DNA from 3 places in the Paenibacillus sp. FSL L8-0708 genome. Region 1 is predicted to be linked to each of the others. Evidence: riboswitches for the same ligand, from Rfam matches in the RefSeq annotation. Region 1 holds a riboswitch; each other region holds the start of a gene.

What was found. Region 1 has a riboswitch for cyclic di-AMP ahead of NYE58_RS30240 (TrkH family potassium uptake protein). Riboswitches for the same ligand answer to the same signal wherever they lie in the genome.
Region 2: another riboswitch for cyclic di-AMP. It lies ahead of NYE58_RS00545 (C40 family peptidase); the one in region 1 lies ahead of NYE58_RS30240 (TrkH family potassium uptake protein).
Region 3: another riboswitch for cyclic di-AMP. It lies ahead of NYE58_RS03155 (hypothetical protein); the one in region 1 lies ahead of NYE58_RS30240 (TrkH family potassium uptake protein).

The regions. Positions count from the first base shown of each region.
Region 1 covers NZ_JBBPBC010000001.1:6,441,289-6,446,183, reverse strand. The annotation lists gene uvrC (excinuclease ABC subunit UvrC) at 1-99, shown strand, start outside; gene NYE58_RS30245 (CPBP family intramembrane glutamic endopeptidase) at 188-1,864, opposite strand; cyclic di-AMP (ydaO/yuaA leader) riboswitch at 2,185-2,362, shown strand; gene NYE58_RS30240 (TrkH family potassium uptake protein) at 2,425-3,783, shown strand; gene NYE58_RS30235 (potassium channel family protein) at 3,797-4,468, shown strand.
Region 2 covers NZ_JBBPBC010000001.1:112,356-117,250, reverse strand. The annotation lists gene NYE58_RS00555 (M1 family metallopeptidase) at 1-1,352, shown strand, start outside; gene NYE58_RS00550 (hypothetical protein) at 1,364-2,194, shown strand; cyclic di-AMP (ydaO/yuaA leader) riboswitch at 2,413-2,551, shown strand; gene NYE58_RS00545 (C40 family peptidase) at 2,609-3,037, shown strand; cyclic di-AMP (ydaO/yuaA leader) riboswitch at 3,400-3,542, shown strand; gene NYE58_RS00540 (C40 family peptidase) at 3,548-4,039, shown strand; gene NYE58_RS00535 (GNAT family N-acetyltransferase) at 4,229-4,714, shown strand; gene NYE58_RS00530 (c-type cytochrome) at 4,842-4,895, shown strand, end outside.
Region 3 covers NZ_JBBPBC010000001.1:668,952-673,846, forward strand. The annotation lists gene NYE58_RS03145 (hypothetical protein) at 1-24, opposite strand, end outside; gene NYE58_RS03150 (hypothetical protein) at 39-581, opposite strand; cyclic di-AMP (ydaO/yuaA leader) riboswitch at 662-826, opposite strand; cyclic di-AMP (ydaO/yuaA leader) riboswitch at 1,246-1,435, shown strand; gene NYE58_RS03155 (hypothetical protein) at 1,687-2,103, shown strand; gene kdpF (K(+)-transporting ATPase subunit F) at 2,230-2,307, shown strand; gene kdpA (potassium-transporting ATPase subunit KdpA) at 2,320-3,996, shown strand; gene kdpB (potassium-transporting ATPase subunit KdpB) at 4,013-4,895, shown strand, end outside.

The sequences.
Region 1 (4,895 bases):
AAAGAAGCCTCCGTGGATGATTTCCGTACACTTTCTATTGGAGAAAAGCTGGCAAAACAAATTCTTGATGCGCTCAAGGATGAAGAGCCAACCTCATAGCAATGGTGACAAAAGAAAAAGGGTATCAAAGCAGCGACTAAAACGGCTTTGATGCCCTTTTTTAATTTCATTACGTCTTCACATTAGTTTAAATCAAAGAAGAAGGCTCCACCGGCTTAGGCTTCTGTGGTGGATTAAATCGATAGACGATGTAAGCGACTATGAACGGCATAATAATCGCGAAGATACCCGCTCCTACATTTACGCTCTCCTTCATAAAGATCAGCGTAGCGCCCATCAGGATGCTGTCAAACACGACGTGGCTGAACATGACAGCAATAAACCCGTAACGAAGGAAAATATAGCTGAACAGCAGCCCGATTACAGTCAGCTCAATGGGACGGGAGCTGATGGGATAGATCGGATATAACGTATGGCCAAACGCCCAAACCAGCGTGGTGATCAAGCAAGCGATAAAAGTGTTCCGGAACACCTTTTTCAGCATAGGAATTCCGAAAAAGCGATAAATGGCTTCCTCAGATAAACCAGCGAGCCATGCGACGATAGGCAGAAGCCAAGCATATCTCATGTTATAAGGAGATTGGGTGGCGTCTGTAGTAGACCAATTGTGCAAGGTAAACGATAATATGATGAACATAACCGTCTGCACCCCTAGCAGAACGAAAGCCCAGATGTATCCAGCCCGGATACTGTCCAACACATATTGTCCGTAGCCGGGCTCTTTGGCGCGGGGCCAAGGGTTCATGCCTTCCTCTTTTCGCCATAGGCCATTGCCGCCCACTAAAGAGAAGTAGAGCAAGGAGGACATCAGCAGGCTGTACAAAGCATAAATGATAAACATAATGACAGAGGTAATCTGTGCTTCTAGCCCTTCGCCCGTTGATTCAGGCAGCATATTATAGGTGCTGATCATCATGATTACAAAATAGGCTGAGCTTAGGAATACTCCACGTTTAAAGGAAGTATGCTCTCTTCTAAGAATACTGTAGACGAGTGCCAGAATTCCTAAAATCAGTGTGGGTATACCGTAACCGAATAATGTTAGCTTTTCCGCTAAAGAGGTCTGTCCTTGTACGTAGGAGGTATGCCAAGCCGGTGCAGTGAATCCGGCATTAAAGCTGGATACCTGCTCTCCACTGAAATCAAAATAATAGTGCAATAAGGATTCGCCGACCTGAACAGTACTATCCGTATACACTAGCCCATGGCTTCCTGTATTCGATTCAATTTGTAGCTTGGCAGGATTTACTTCCCATTCCTGAAGCCAAGGACGAGCAAGATTCTCCTTCTGCGCTAGAGTGAGGTCAGCTCCCTTGTCCTCTTTTGCACCAACGGAAGCGATGCCTGACCCCTCTTCGGAGGTAACTTTTGCAGCCTTTGAGAAAGCGACAATCTTACCGTTATACATATTGAGGTCAACGATGATTTGCGGCTCTTGCTCCGCTGAAGGAGTAAGCGTTGCCCGAAAGACATCAAAAGGATATTTTTGATCCAATTTTTTCTTGGTGTAGTCCTCCACAAGCTTCTCGCGAGACATATAGCCATAAAAGGAAGAGTCCGTCTGGTAAAGTACATTCCATTGATCGTTTGGTGCTTCGGTGTAGTTGAGCTTTTGTTCTGCAAATAATATGGCTTGGTCACGGGCTTCTGCCTTGCTAATGACGGTGGTATCTTCACCTGTAGGGCTACTAAGCAGTGAAGGGGAAATCTGAAACATAATAAATAGAATAAGACCGATAATGCCCGAGATGATGAGCCTCTTGGAGAGGGCACGTTGCTGTAAGGGCTGGCCGACGGGATTCATGTAACGCCTCCTTGTTATGTACTGACAATGTTATGTTCCATTATAGTATTAGTGCCTGGTTGGTTACAAAAAACATTATATGTTCTTTTTATGGGTAATAGAGATAGTATAGAATAGTCATGTGAATTTATACCATGAATTTTATCGTGTTCATTTCTGCACGAATGATGAGAATCGGTGTAATTGCAGGGAAAACACGGAAAAGTGATGAGAAAAGGCACTCCTTTTGATGCAGTCTCTTTAAACCGCATTTTTTCATGTGAATGAGCATTAATTGTGTCTTTGTGAATTCACTAAATAACGTATATAATTTGTATGCAATTGTATAGTAGCCGAATTTCTGGTGAAAACGGGGGAACCATAAGAAGTGATGAAAAGTGGAGTGTACACGATAAATGGCACTTTCATCAGGGGTGAATTTCGTTCTGGGAACGAATAGGGCAGCCTGCACAGTCCGAATCCGACAGCTAACCTCGTAGGCTAATTTACTGCAGGAACCAAGTCAGCATTGGTTTTCCAGTGCTTTTTTTGTTGGAATTTTTGATAAGAAGGTGAGCAAAGTGGCTTCACAGTTTCGCAGGATTTCTGAATTTAAGTTTCTGAAGCTCTCGCCGCCGCAGATACTGGTGCTTGGTTTTGCATCGATCATTCTGATAGGGGCCCTGCTGCTTATGCTGCCCATCTCAAGCACAAGCGGGAATTCCGTGGAATTTATTGATGCATTATTTACTTCAACGTCGGCAACCTGTGTTACAGGGCTTGTTGTGCTGGATACCGGAACTTCGTTCACCATTTTTGGGAAAACCGTAATTATGATTCTGATCCAGATCGGCGGCTTAGGTTTTATGACCATGGCCACTCTATTTTCACTGGTGTTAAAGCGTAAAATATCTTTGCGGGACAGGCTAATCCTACAGGAAGCCATGAATCAAGGCTCTATGGAAGGAATTGTGCGACTGATCCGGAGAGTCCTCATATATTCTCTTGTCATAGAAGGCTGTGCCGCTGTGCTGCTGTCTATTCGCTGGGCTTTTGATATGCCGTTGGGAAAAGCGATTTATTATGGCATATTTCATGCGGTGTCTATGTTTAATAATGCGGGGTTCGATATTTTTGGGGATTTTCGCAGTTTAACTGATTATGTATATGATCCGCTTGTGAATATTATTGTGATGTTTCTGATTGTCTCCGGCGGGATTGGTTTTATTGTAATGTCAGATCTGGTGGAGTTTCGGGTAACCCGCAGGCTGTCTCTACATAGTAAAGTTGTCCTGTCCACCAGTACAGGGCTGATTCTGATCGGAGCTTTGGTTATTTTTATATTTGAGTTTACTAACACTCGTACCCTGGGTTCACTGAATTTCGGCGGTAAAATATTATCGGCCTTCTTTCAATCCGTGTCTCCCCGTACGGCTGGCGCGAACACAGTAGATATTGCTGGACTTCGGCAGGCTACACAATTTTTTATAGTGATTCTTATGTTTATTGGTGCTTCTCCGGGCTCAACGGGCGGGGGGATTAAGACAACAACCTTTACGATGATGATTGGTGCTGTAATTGCTATGCTGCGTGGACGGGAAGATGTTGTGTTGTTCCGTTATCGGCTGGCTCAGGAGCGCATCTACAAGGCATTAACGATCACGCTGCTGGCTTTGTTGTTAATCGCCTCTGTGTCGATGATACTCTCCACAACTGAAGACAGTAATTTCTTGGCAATCTTGTTTGAGACGACCTCCGCCTTTGCTACGGTAGGACTGACTATGGGGCTAACTCCGGAACTGTCAGCGATCGGTAAGATTCTACTCTGTCTGACGATGTTTGCAGGTCGGCTAGGTCCACTAACCTTAGCGTATGCACTCGGTCCCAAACAGGGTAAACCACTGTATAAGTATCCGGAAGGTAAAATAATTATTGGATAGGAGTTAATTAGAAATGAAAGCACAGCAATTTGTAGTAATCGGCTTAGGTCGCTTCGGTTCAAGCCTGGCGCTTGAGCTGATGGAAATGGGCTACGAGGTGCTCGGCATTGACCACCATGAAGAACGCGTGGAGGAAATGAGCGATCAGCTGACGCATACGGTAGTAGCAGATGCTACAGATGAGGGAATTATGCGCTCGCTTGGTGTACGGAACTTTGATTGTGGGATTGTTGCGATTGGTGACAATATGGAGAGAAGCATTCTGGCGGCCATTTTGTTGAAGGAGATTGGAGTCAAGCAAGTGGTGGCTAAGGCAATCTCTATCCTTCATGGCCGCGCACTGTCGCGGCTGGGGGTTGATCGGGTTATTTTTCCGGAGCGGGATATGGGGATTCGTGTGGCACATCAGCTGGTGACGCCCAATTTGCTGGATTATATTGAACTGTCCAAGGATTATAAAATTGTCGAGCTGACCGTACCGTCCTGCATGAACGGCAGAAGCTTGTCTGATTTAAATACAAGAGCTAAATATGGCTGCAGTATTGTTGCCCTAAATAGGGAAAGCGGAATAATCGTCGCTCCAACTGCCCATGATTATTTAAGTGAAGGCGATGTTATGGTACTCATTGGTCCTAATGAAAGTATTGACCGTTTTGAGAGTGAAGTTGTGAACCAAGAATCATAGGAAAAGAAGCTGACTCAAAAGTAGTGAATTCTACTTGGGGGCAGCTTCTTTTTTATGGAGTAAAGAGTAGGAAACGTATTGGATTTTAATATGCCATATGACTATGGACCATGCGTAGTGTTCTATAATGTTGGTTTGGTCGGTGCGCGACTTGCTAGGTGTGGTTATCGTACGGCTTGCAATTAGATGATTTGTGGTATCTGTGACGGTGAAATATGTGTGGCGTAAAGCGATATGTGTTCTTTGTTTGTGCGATGTACAGAGTGGGTTTTAAACTAGTTGGGGAAAAACTCCCTGAAAATAGCCACTATTCGCTCTAAATGAACGACATTAGGGAATTCCTCCCTAATAAACAGAGGGATTCCTTTATTAGTTACTGAATCGGCCGAAAATTAGGGAAGTTTTCCCTAATTTTAAGTCTGCTGAA
Region 2 (4,895 bases), 6.3 Mb from region 1:
TTATGGCTGGGCAATGGTTTCCTAAGCTTAGTGTATACGAGCCTAAGGGCACGCGCGGAGTTAAAGAAGAAGGCTGGGACCTGCATCAGTATCACGGAACTTCTGAGTTTTACAGTGATTTTGGCATCTTTAATGTAACGATTTCCGTTCCTTCCAACTATACGGTGGCAGCGACCGGATTTCCTGTAAAAAATGCCAAGCTCAAACAAGATCAGAAAATATATCAGTTCTACGCCGATGATGTCCACGATTTCGCTTGGGCTGCATCCCCTGATTTTACAGTAGCAGAGGAAGCTTTCTCTACGCCGGAGGTGCCTGGAGTGCGAATTAAGGTGTATCTCGACCCTCTGCACAAAGACTTACAAGAGCGTTACCTTCAAGCTGCCAAGGCTGCCCTGACCTACTTCAGCAAATGGTATGGCCCTTATCCCTACTCTACGCTGTCTATTATCGTCCCACCTAAGGAGGGAAACGGCGCGGGAGGAATGGAATATCCTACCCTTATTACAGCCTTTGGGGCCGCGGATTCTTCTCCAGATACCTCACTTGAAAGAACCGTCATTCATGAGATCGGCCATCAATACTTCTACGGTATGGTAGCCAGCAATGAATTCGAGGAGGCTTGGCTGGATGAAAGCTTTACTTCCTATGCCGAAGACAGACTTATGGAACAAGAATACGGTATCAAGTCTAATTTGCCTTTACAGGCCAGCCTGGTAACTATACCTGAGCCGTTAAATCTGGAAACGTGGAAATATGCAGGGGCGGATTCCTATAGCCGAAATGTTTATATCCGCGGCAAGCTTGTACTTAAAGATATCGAACGCCAGGTAGGTACCAAAGCAATGAACAACATCATGTCCTCCTACGCTCGTAAGTTCCGTTTCCAGCATCCCGCTACGGCAGATTTTCAGAAAGTGGTTGAGAAGGTAACCAAAAAATCATGGCAGGCATATTTCGATGATTACATTTATGGCGATGGGGCGCCTGACTTCTCAGTAGATACGATTACTTTTAAAAAAAATAACAGCGGCGATGCTCAAAGCTACGAATCATTAGTGAAGATTTCAAATAAAGGGAGCCATTACGTTGATGTTCCCGTGAAATTCACATTCGCCGACAGCTCTTCGGTGCAGCGGGTCTGGAACGGTGAAGGAGCAGAGACTACGTTTCAATTGTTAAGCGATAAGCCTCTTCTCTCTGCTGAGATTGACCCTGAGCATTCCATCTTATTGGAGAGCAAACATTTAAACAACTTTAGGCTGGCGGAAATAGAGCCCAAGACGCTCTCTCGCTGGACGTTAAGTGTAACTAAACTACTTGAAACCGTGCTCGGAACTCTTGTCTGGTGAGGTGAATGATTGTGAGAACATCGATAACCCGCGGCTGGCAAAGCATGAAGGAGCAATTTTATATTTTAATTCTGCTCTTCATCTACCGACTGCTCTGGGGCTACTTTATGTATGGTTTCATCCGATCTGCTATTATTCCAATTCTACTGCGCTATCCAGATAAAGACGCCGGCGGCAGCGGTATGGGCAGACTGTTGTATTATATCGAGGGACAGTTCAGCTTGAATACTGACCCTGCGATACGCACTTGGTTATGGATGCTTCTAGGACTTGTTGTCTTGCGACTTCTGCTTTCTCCTTTCATAAGGGCAGGATTGCTGCATGAGCTCCACCAGGAGCGAAGGGGCGAGCGCGGACTGTTCTTTTTCCCCGGCATGAAGATCTATGGACTACCTGTCTTAGTCTTTAGCCTAATCGAATGGGTTCTGACCCTGCTGCCGCTTTACTGGCTTGCTCCAAAAATGTACGGGCTGTTCTTATCCTCTTTGTTTAACTACACTTTGTTACTTCATTTAGTACCATACGTATTGGCATGGCTTATATATATTTTTATCGTGCGCCTGTTTCTTCTATATATGCAGTTTGGTTACACCGGCGGTACAGGAATGTTCTCCTCACTGTTCATCTGCTTGCGGTCACTGATTCCTGCTATAGGTGTTTCCATTGTACTTGGTGCGGGAGGCTTGCTCTTACTGCTAGTGTGCGGACTGACGGGTCTGTTCTGTCCCGGCCTGCCGGCACTTATAATACGGCAAATCTCACCACTACCTTCTACGCTCTTAAAAATGTGGGGAATCTCTGCACAATATCATCTATGGTGTAGCAAAGCATTTCCACAATAAATTAACCTTATTTGACATAATAAAAAGGTCCCAATTCCTGTATTCAGGAGCTGGGACTTTTTCTCATTACGGATAACTGAAGAGTATTTGCAAAATCATAAAAGCTCTGTTACAATAAGTCCTGTGCTATTAGTAACAATTTTGTAATCAATTGAAACGATTCCTACATAACTAAATGTATTTATCGTAAGTGTAACTGTCGAAACGTCATTCTCTTGGTGCTTAACACGCCTAATTCCTTTGCACCGGGAAGTGGGGGAACCATATTTTGGGTGAATTGATCTCGCTTTACAGGGATCATAGGGAATCTTCTACCGAACCCTTAAGCTAACCTCGCAGGCCTTGGAAGGAGTACATCTTTTGAAAAGACATAATTTAAGAAAAAAATGCGTCGCTGCGGCGCTAGGACTTGTAATGGCATTATCTATTGGTGGAGGAAGCGCCTTTGCCGACTCTAAGATGGACACTGTAATCTCAAAGACTATTGGAGTTGCCTATAAAACCGGAGGTACAAGCACTGCCGGATTTGATTGCTCTGGATTTACAAAATATGTATTCAAGAATGTAGGTCTTACTTTACCTCGTACATCAAAAGCTCAATATAGCGTTGGAACTGCTGTATCCAAAAGCAATCTGCGTTCTGGTGATCTAGTGTTCTTTAACACACTTGGCAATGGAGTATCCCATGTCGGCATTTATGTTGGAAACGGAAAATTCGCACAATCGTCCTCTTCGCGTGGAGTAACCATCACTTCACTCAGTCAGGCCTACTGGGCCAATCGTTATGTTGGCGCTAAAAGAGTAATGAGTACTTCAGCTTATCAAGCTGTAGCCTTCGATTGAAACCTTCCTCACAACTATAACCTCATAATTACAACTATATGAACCTGAATCTGATTATGCCCGTAATCAAATTCGGGTTTTTCTTTTTTCCATAATATATTTTTACACTATTAGAGCCCAATTGAAACACGTTTATTTGATAAAAATTGCAATTATATTAAAAATTAGGTCATTATTAACGCTTACATATGCCTTTCTACCGTAAAAATGCCAATTTTTCTGCATTAATATGTTAAAAACGATTGCCAAGCGGCTTTCTGTTTGTTACAATTAGCGCAGTGAGATTTTAGTAACATTTTTGTAATCATTAAGTTGTTATTTACAAAGGTTTTGTCATGTATTGATTACAAGCTAATCCTAATCAACAGTATGAGCCGAGTTTCCTAACTATTAGGAAAACGGGGGAACCAACTTTGGGTGAATTGACCTCCATTATATAGAGGGGTCATAGGGGACCTTCAACCGAACCCTTAAGCTAACCTCGTAGGCATTTGGAAGGGGTATACACTTTTGAAGAAGAAGTTAGCAGCAGCAGTACTAAGCTTTTCCATCATCCTCACCATCGGAGCAGGAAGCGCTTTCGCAGATTCCAAAATGGATAAAGTGATTGACAAGGCCATCGGTACTAAATACGTATCCGGCGGTATATCCACTAACGGATTTGATTGCTCCGGATTTACAATGTATGTGTTTGATAAGATTGGCATTAACCTTCCACACCAATCAGGTTCCCAATATCAAATGGGCACAGCAATCTCCCGTGATGATATAAGAGCCGGAGATCTTGTATTCTTCAATACAAGTGGCAAAGGTGTCTCCCATGTCGGCATTTATGTCGGTGAAGGTAAGTTCGCACACGCTTCTACCTCACGCGGTGTTACCATTAGCTCTCTGAGTGATAGCTACTACGTGAAACGCTACGTTGGTGCCAAGCGCATTATGAGCACAGATGCTTACAAATCGGTTGCTGCTGAATCGGAAGACAATGATGATGTGCAATAAATAACGTACATAGGCTCTTTTCCAAGGTAATTCTTGGAGGAGAGCTTGTTTTTTTGTCTTATTACTTATTTACCCCTCTCATAATTTGTAAAACATTCCCCTCATATAAATTTTCTGAGTCGAACCTCCCCCATTTTGTATATAATTAGTAATATAGCAATGTCCTCGTGAAAGGAGATCGTTGACCTTATGATAAATCCCTCGGTAACTTTTCATGTAGTTCCTATGGAGGCAATTCACGGAGAAGCTATTTGTAAGTGGAGCTATACGCCTCCATATAATATTTATGGCTGGATGCCGTGGGAGCAGATGCAGGCCCTTGGCATCGAGTTTGGCGATCCGCAGCTCCGGGAGGAACAATATATCTCCATATTAAATGAACATGAGGTTTTATGCGGATTCGCACAGTTGTTCCCTATGGAAGGAGTCGTCCGTTTAGGGGTTGGGATGCGCCCCGATCTATGCGGCCATGGTTTAGGCAAACTATTCGTGGATGCCATCGTCCAGACAGCCTTGAATCGTTATCCTGATCGTGAGATAGATCTCGAAGTCCTGACCTGGAACCAACGCGCCATTCGAACTTATCAAAAATGTGGATTTACGATTACAGATACGTATGAACGCCGCACACCTACAGGAGACAAACCTTTTTATTGCATGGTCTATGACAAATGATATTAAATACCAGAAATTTCATAAGAATGATTGTATTCTCGTTCATTTTTTTGTCACAAACCCTATGATAACGCTTCACCATAAGCTATAATGTAGGGAGCAGCTTACATAGAAGGGACGAATTGGGATGCAGAAATGGATCATGAGCGGTTTGTTTTTTGCCGCCTGTGCCTTTGCGGTA
Region 3 (4,895 bases), 5.8 Mb from region 1:
GCGGGATAGTCTGCGCTGGTCCATAGTAGGGTTCCTCCTTAGATTTCCAAAAGCTTTAAGTCTACATGATGAGTGACACTAGCCCTTTCTACACAAGCGAGCATTTCCATTTTATTCTCACAGACTGCGGTATGCTCTAGCCATAGTCGGAACTTCTCTTTTCGTATAACAGATAGATGTAAGGGAAAGGTGCTGCGGGATCTCAAGACATACCAACCGGCGCTTACATCTTTCCAAGGCTCCTTGAAGGCTGTAAACCACGGGAGCTTTTGGTGCGATGACCAATCCTGCTGCTGCTGTTGTTCTCGAATTTTTTTATATATCTCATATACAATCTTAGAGTCTAAACAGTCTTTACAAGAAGAAGGTGTGCTGAACTGGCGAAGGGCTTGGATCTGGTTCTGGCCAAATGCATAGCCTACAATGTACCTGTGATTATGTTCTTCGAACCACAAGGCCCCGAAACAAACGTAATTTAGACTTATCGGCTCAAGCAGCCCTTGATGTATCCCTAAATAATAGTGCTTCAAAACATTCACCCCATCCAGCGTGCTATCACCTAATAAGCTCAGGTAACGCAAAAACCGCAGCAAGAGGAGGACCTCTGCTGCGGTTTTGGATTACAGGCAGATATACCTGGGCCAAAGCGTGGCGGATCAAGGGTCTCTCTCTTTACGCTTACGAGGTTAGCTGTCGGATTCGGACGGTGAGAGTCGCCCTACCTATTGAGACTTATGCAGTCTCCTTTGGATTCACCCCAAGTAGGCCAGGTGGCCTGATGGTTCCCCCGTTCCCTGCGAATGCAGGAACTCAGCGTTGATTGTTTTTCATGAATTAGATTCAACCCGAATCATACTCTTTTCAAGATTTTCTGTAAAAAACGGAAAATGTTCTTTTAGAGCAATTTTAACCATATCCTGCCGACTACGACTGAAAAACGAGGTAAATAGGTATTTATGGCGTGTTATCGCGCCTCTTTCTCGCTCAGCCTCAGCTTCTTGCGTTTCTACCTATAATGGGAATTTGCAGTATTTTCGCTCTAAAAAGGTGAATAAAATCACATGGGTTATAGATAGCGATTAAACGCTCCAAACTCGAGTAAACAAGAGATATAGAGAGATTAGATATCAAGTAAGCGCTATCTAATGGGAAAATAGTTTTTAATTTGCATTATTTTGGCATCATTCAGGTTTTACAAGTCTTCGTGCATAAGAGTATGATTACTCCTGTTTCAACGACAATCGAATATTTGATCCGCTTAATTTCCGGTAAGGAAAGCGGGGGAACCAACAATCGGCAGCCGATGTGAGAGTCGGAAGCAGATTATGGGGTGAATCCTGTAGAGGGTGTGAGTGAGCTCGCATCTATACAGGTAGGGCGACTCTCACCGCCCGAATCCGACAGCTAACCTCGTAAGCGTATGGAGAGAGGATGAGTGCAATGTGACCGCTAGCGAGCCACAGAGGAGATCCTTTGTGGCTTTTTGCTGTGCTCTTAGAAGCAAAGCATTTATGGAGGCCTCCCCTAAGAGGTCGCTAAATTCATCATTAGCGGTATTTGTAAGGCAGCGTCTAATGACGTGACACAACCGAGCTTTAGGTTGTGCCCGAAAATGACGATAGGTCAACATCCTTTCGGAGATTTTCGTTGCCTCCTTGTTGTAAATGAGCAGGAGGAGAAAAAAAGATGACGGATCAGAATGAATATGTGCTTGTATGTGCGCCTACAAAGGCGGGAGAACATTTCATTAAACTTCTGAAGTTCAGGGGTATTAAGATGGCGGGATTAACCAACAATGTGGCTGAGAAAGCTTTACTTGAGGAGCTCGGGATTGAGCAGGTTATTCTAGTGGATACCCGCCATCAGAGCACTTGGTTTCGCCCATCGTTCCCGGTAGGCAGGGTATATCTGTTTGAGAGCAGCTTTCCGCTTTGCTGCCGCTATATTCAGATGTGCCGTACCTGGACGACACAGCCGATTTTTGTGATTACAAGTTCAATAAATCCTAGATTGGTCTATAAAAGACTTGGTGCGAGCTATGTAATCTATTCCCATAGTGGTGATGCTGATTTTCTAATCGATAGATCACCTCATCAAGGATAATGGAAGGAGTGCGGAAGATATGATGGATCTGTATATGGTGGCTTCGTTAGCTGTAATTTACGGGTTATTTTATGGCTTTATGCGCTGGTGCGCAGGTGTAGTTGAGGATACGGGGAGGGATAAGCTGTGATTCTAGTAATCGCTGTTACCCTACTGTTGTTTTTATATCTGGTTTACGCGTTGATTCATCCTGAGAAATTTTAAGGAGGGGCATTCATGGGCATTTTGCAAATAGTCGTCGTAATTGTAATTCTCATCTTGCTGGTCAAGCCGATGGGAACGTATTTATATCATGTATTTTCTAACGAACCGAATCGTACGGATCGCTGGTTTGCAGGCACAGAGAAAGGTATTTATAAGCTGATCGGCCTGAAAAAACGGGACGGAATGTCCTGGAAGAAGTATGCACTCAGCTTTGTTTTAACTAATATCGTACTGGTTGCTTTCAGTTATATTTTTCTGAGATTACAGCGGGGATTGCCGCTGAACCCGAATGGAATTGCCGATATGGAACAGACGCTTTCATTCAATACGGTGATCAGCTTTATGACCAATACGAACCTGCAGCATTATAGCGGGGAGACGGGACTATCGTATTTTTCACAAATGGCAGTCATCACGATGATGATGTTCACGTCTGCAGCGAGCGGATTTTCTGTTGCGGTTGCTTTTGTCAGAGGGATTACAGGACAGAAATCAGTCGGGAACTTTTTCGAGGACTTCGTAAAAGCACATATTCGTGTATTCATTCCATTAGCTCTGCTAGTTTCATTGGTGCTGGTAGGATTGCATGTGCCACAAACGCTCAAGCCATCGCTTGAGGTCACTACACTCGAAGGGCAGACACAACAAATCGCTATCGGTCCAGTCGCTTCTTTGGAATCAATTAAACACTTAGGTACGAATGGTGGCGGCTTCTTCGGAGCCAATTCAGCGCATCCTTTCGAGAACCCTAATCCACTTACGAACGTGCTGGAGATTCTCTCTATGTGGATGCTGCCAGCCTCTCTGCCATATATGTACGGATTGTTCGCTAAGAACAAACGTCAGGGCTGGGTGATTTTCACAGCAATGATGACCTTGTTCGTACTACTGCTGGGATTGAATTATTATGCGGAAACCAAAGGCAATCCAGCTATCAATGCGCTGGGGATCGAGTCTTCGCAAGGTAGCATGGAAGGTAAAGAGGTACGTTTTGGTATCCCGCAATCTTCGTTGTTCACTTCGGTAACAACGGCAGCTACGACAGGTAGTGTTAACAATATGCATGATACGCTGACACCGCTGGGTGGCATTACCCCTCTGGCCCTAATGATGCTCAACAATGTCTTCGGGGGAAAAGGTGTCGGACTAATCAATATGCTGATGTATGCCATCATGGGTGTCTTCTTATGTGGACTAATGGTTGGCAGAACACCAGAGTTTCTCGGGCGAAAGATAGAAGCCAAGGAGATGAAGCTAATTGCGATTGCTATCCTTGTGCATCCGTTCATTATCCTTGTACCAACAGCAGGTGCGTTCTTAACGGACTTGGGCAACGGTTCCATCACGAATCCCGGATTCCATGGACTTAGCCAAGTGTTATATGAATATGTCTCTTCTGCCGCGAACAATGGTTCAGGATTTGAAGGGCTTGCGGACAACACCACCTTTTGGAATGTTACAACCGGGATCGTAATGCTGCTTGGCCGTTATGTCTCTATAATCGCGATGCTGGCAGTTGCAGGCTCACTGATCCAGAAGAAGCCAGTTCCTGAGACGATTGGCACATTCCGCACAGACAATGGTCTGTTCACCGGAATTCTGATTGGTACAGTAGTAATTATCGGTGCGCTGACGTTTCTGCCGGTCATTGTGCTCGGCCCGATTGCAGAATATTTGACCTTACGGTAGGAAGAGGGAGAACAAGATGAGTACTGTAAAAAGAAAAAAGCTGCTGACGGGACCCATACTCCTAAGCGCTATAAAGGATAGCTTTATTAAGCTTAACCCGGTGACGTTAATCAAAAATCCGGTCATGTTCGTAGTCGAAATCGGTACGATTATTGTATTGCTTATGGTACTGGCCCCCGGATATTTTAATGCAGAGAAATCGGTAGGCTTCAATATCACAGTGTTGTTCATTCTGCTATTCACAGTGCTGTTTGCCAACTTCGCTGAAGCGCTGGCTGAAGGCCGCGGGAAAGCCCAGGCGGATTCACTCAAGAAAACGAAACAGGATATCACAGCTAACAAACTCGTTGGAGGGTCTGTGAAGACCGTTTCTTCTTCCGAGCTTCGTAAAGGAGATATTGTCATCGTCAGTCAGGGAGAACTTATCCCTGGCGATGGTGAAGTAATTGAAGGGCTGGCCTCCGTAGATGAATCTGCAATAACAGGTGAATCTGCACCTGTTATTAAGGAAGCCGGCGGAGATTTTGGCTCAGTCACAGGCGGCACCCGGGTAGTCAGTGATGAGATTAAAGTCAAAATTACCAGTGACCCCGGTGAGTCATTCCTGGATCGGATGATCTCCCTCGTTGAAGGGGCGAAACGTCAAAAGACACCCAATGAAATTGCACTAAATACACTCTTGATCAGTCTGACGTTGATTTTCCTGATTGTAGTAGTGACCTTGCGGCCAATTGCGACTTATCTGGGCGTTGATCTAGATATTCCTGTTATGATCGCCTTGCTGGTCTGTCTGATCCCGACCACAATCGGGGGTCTGCTCTCCGCTATCGGGATAGCAGGGATGGACCGCGTCACACAGTTTAATGTCCTTGCTATGTCAGGGAAGGCCGTTGAAGCTG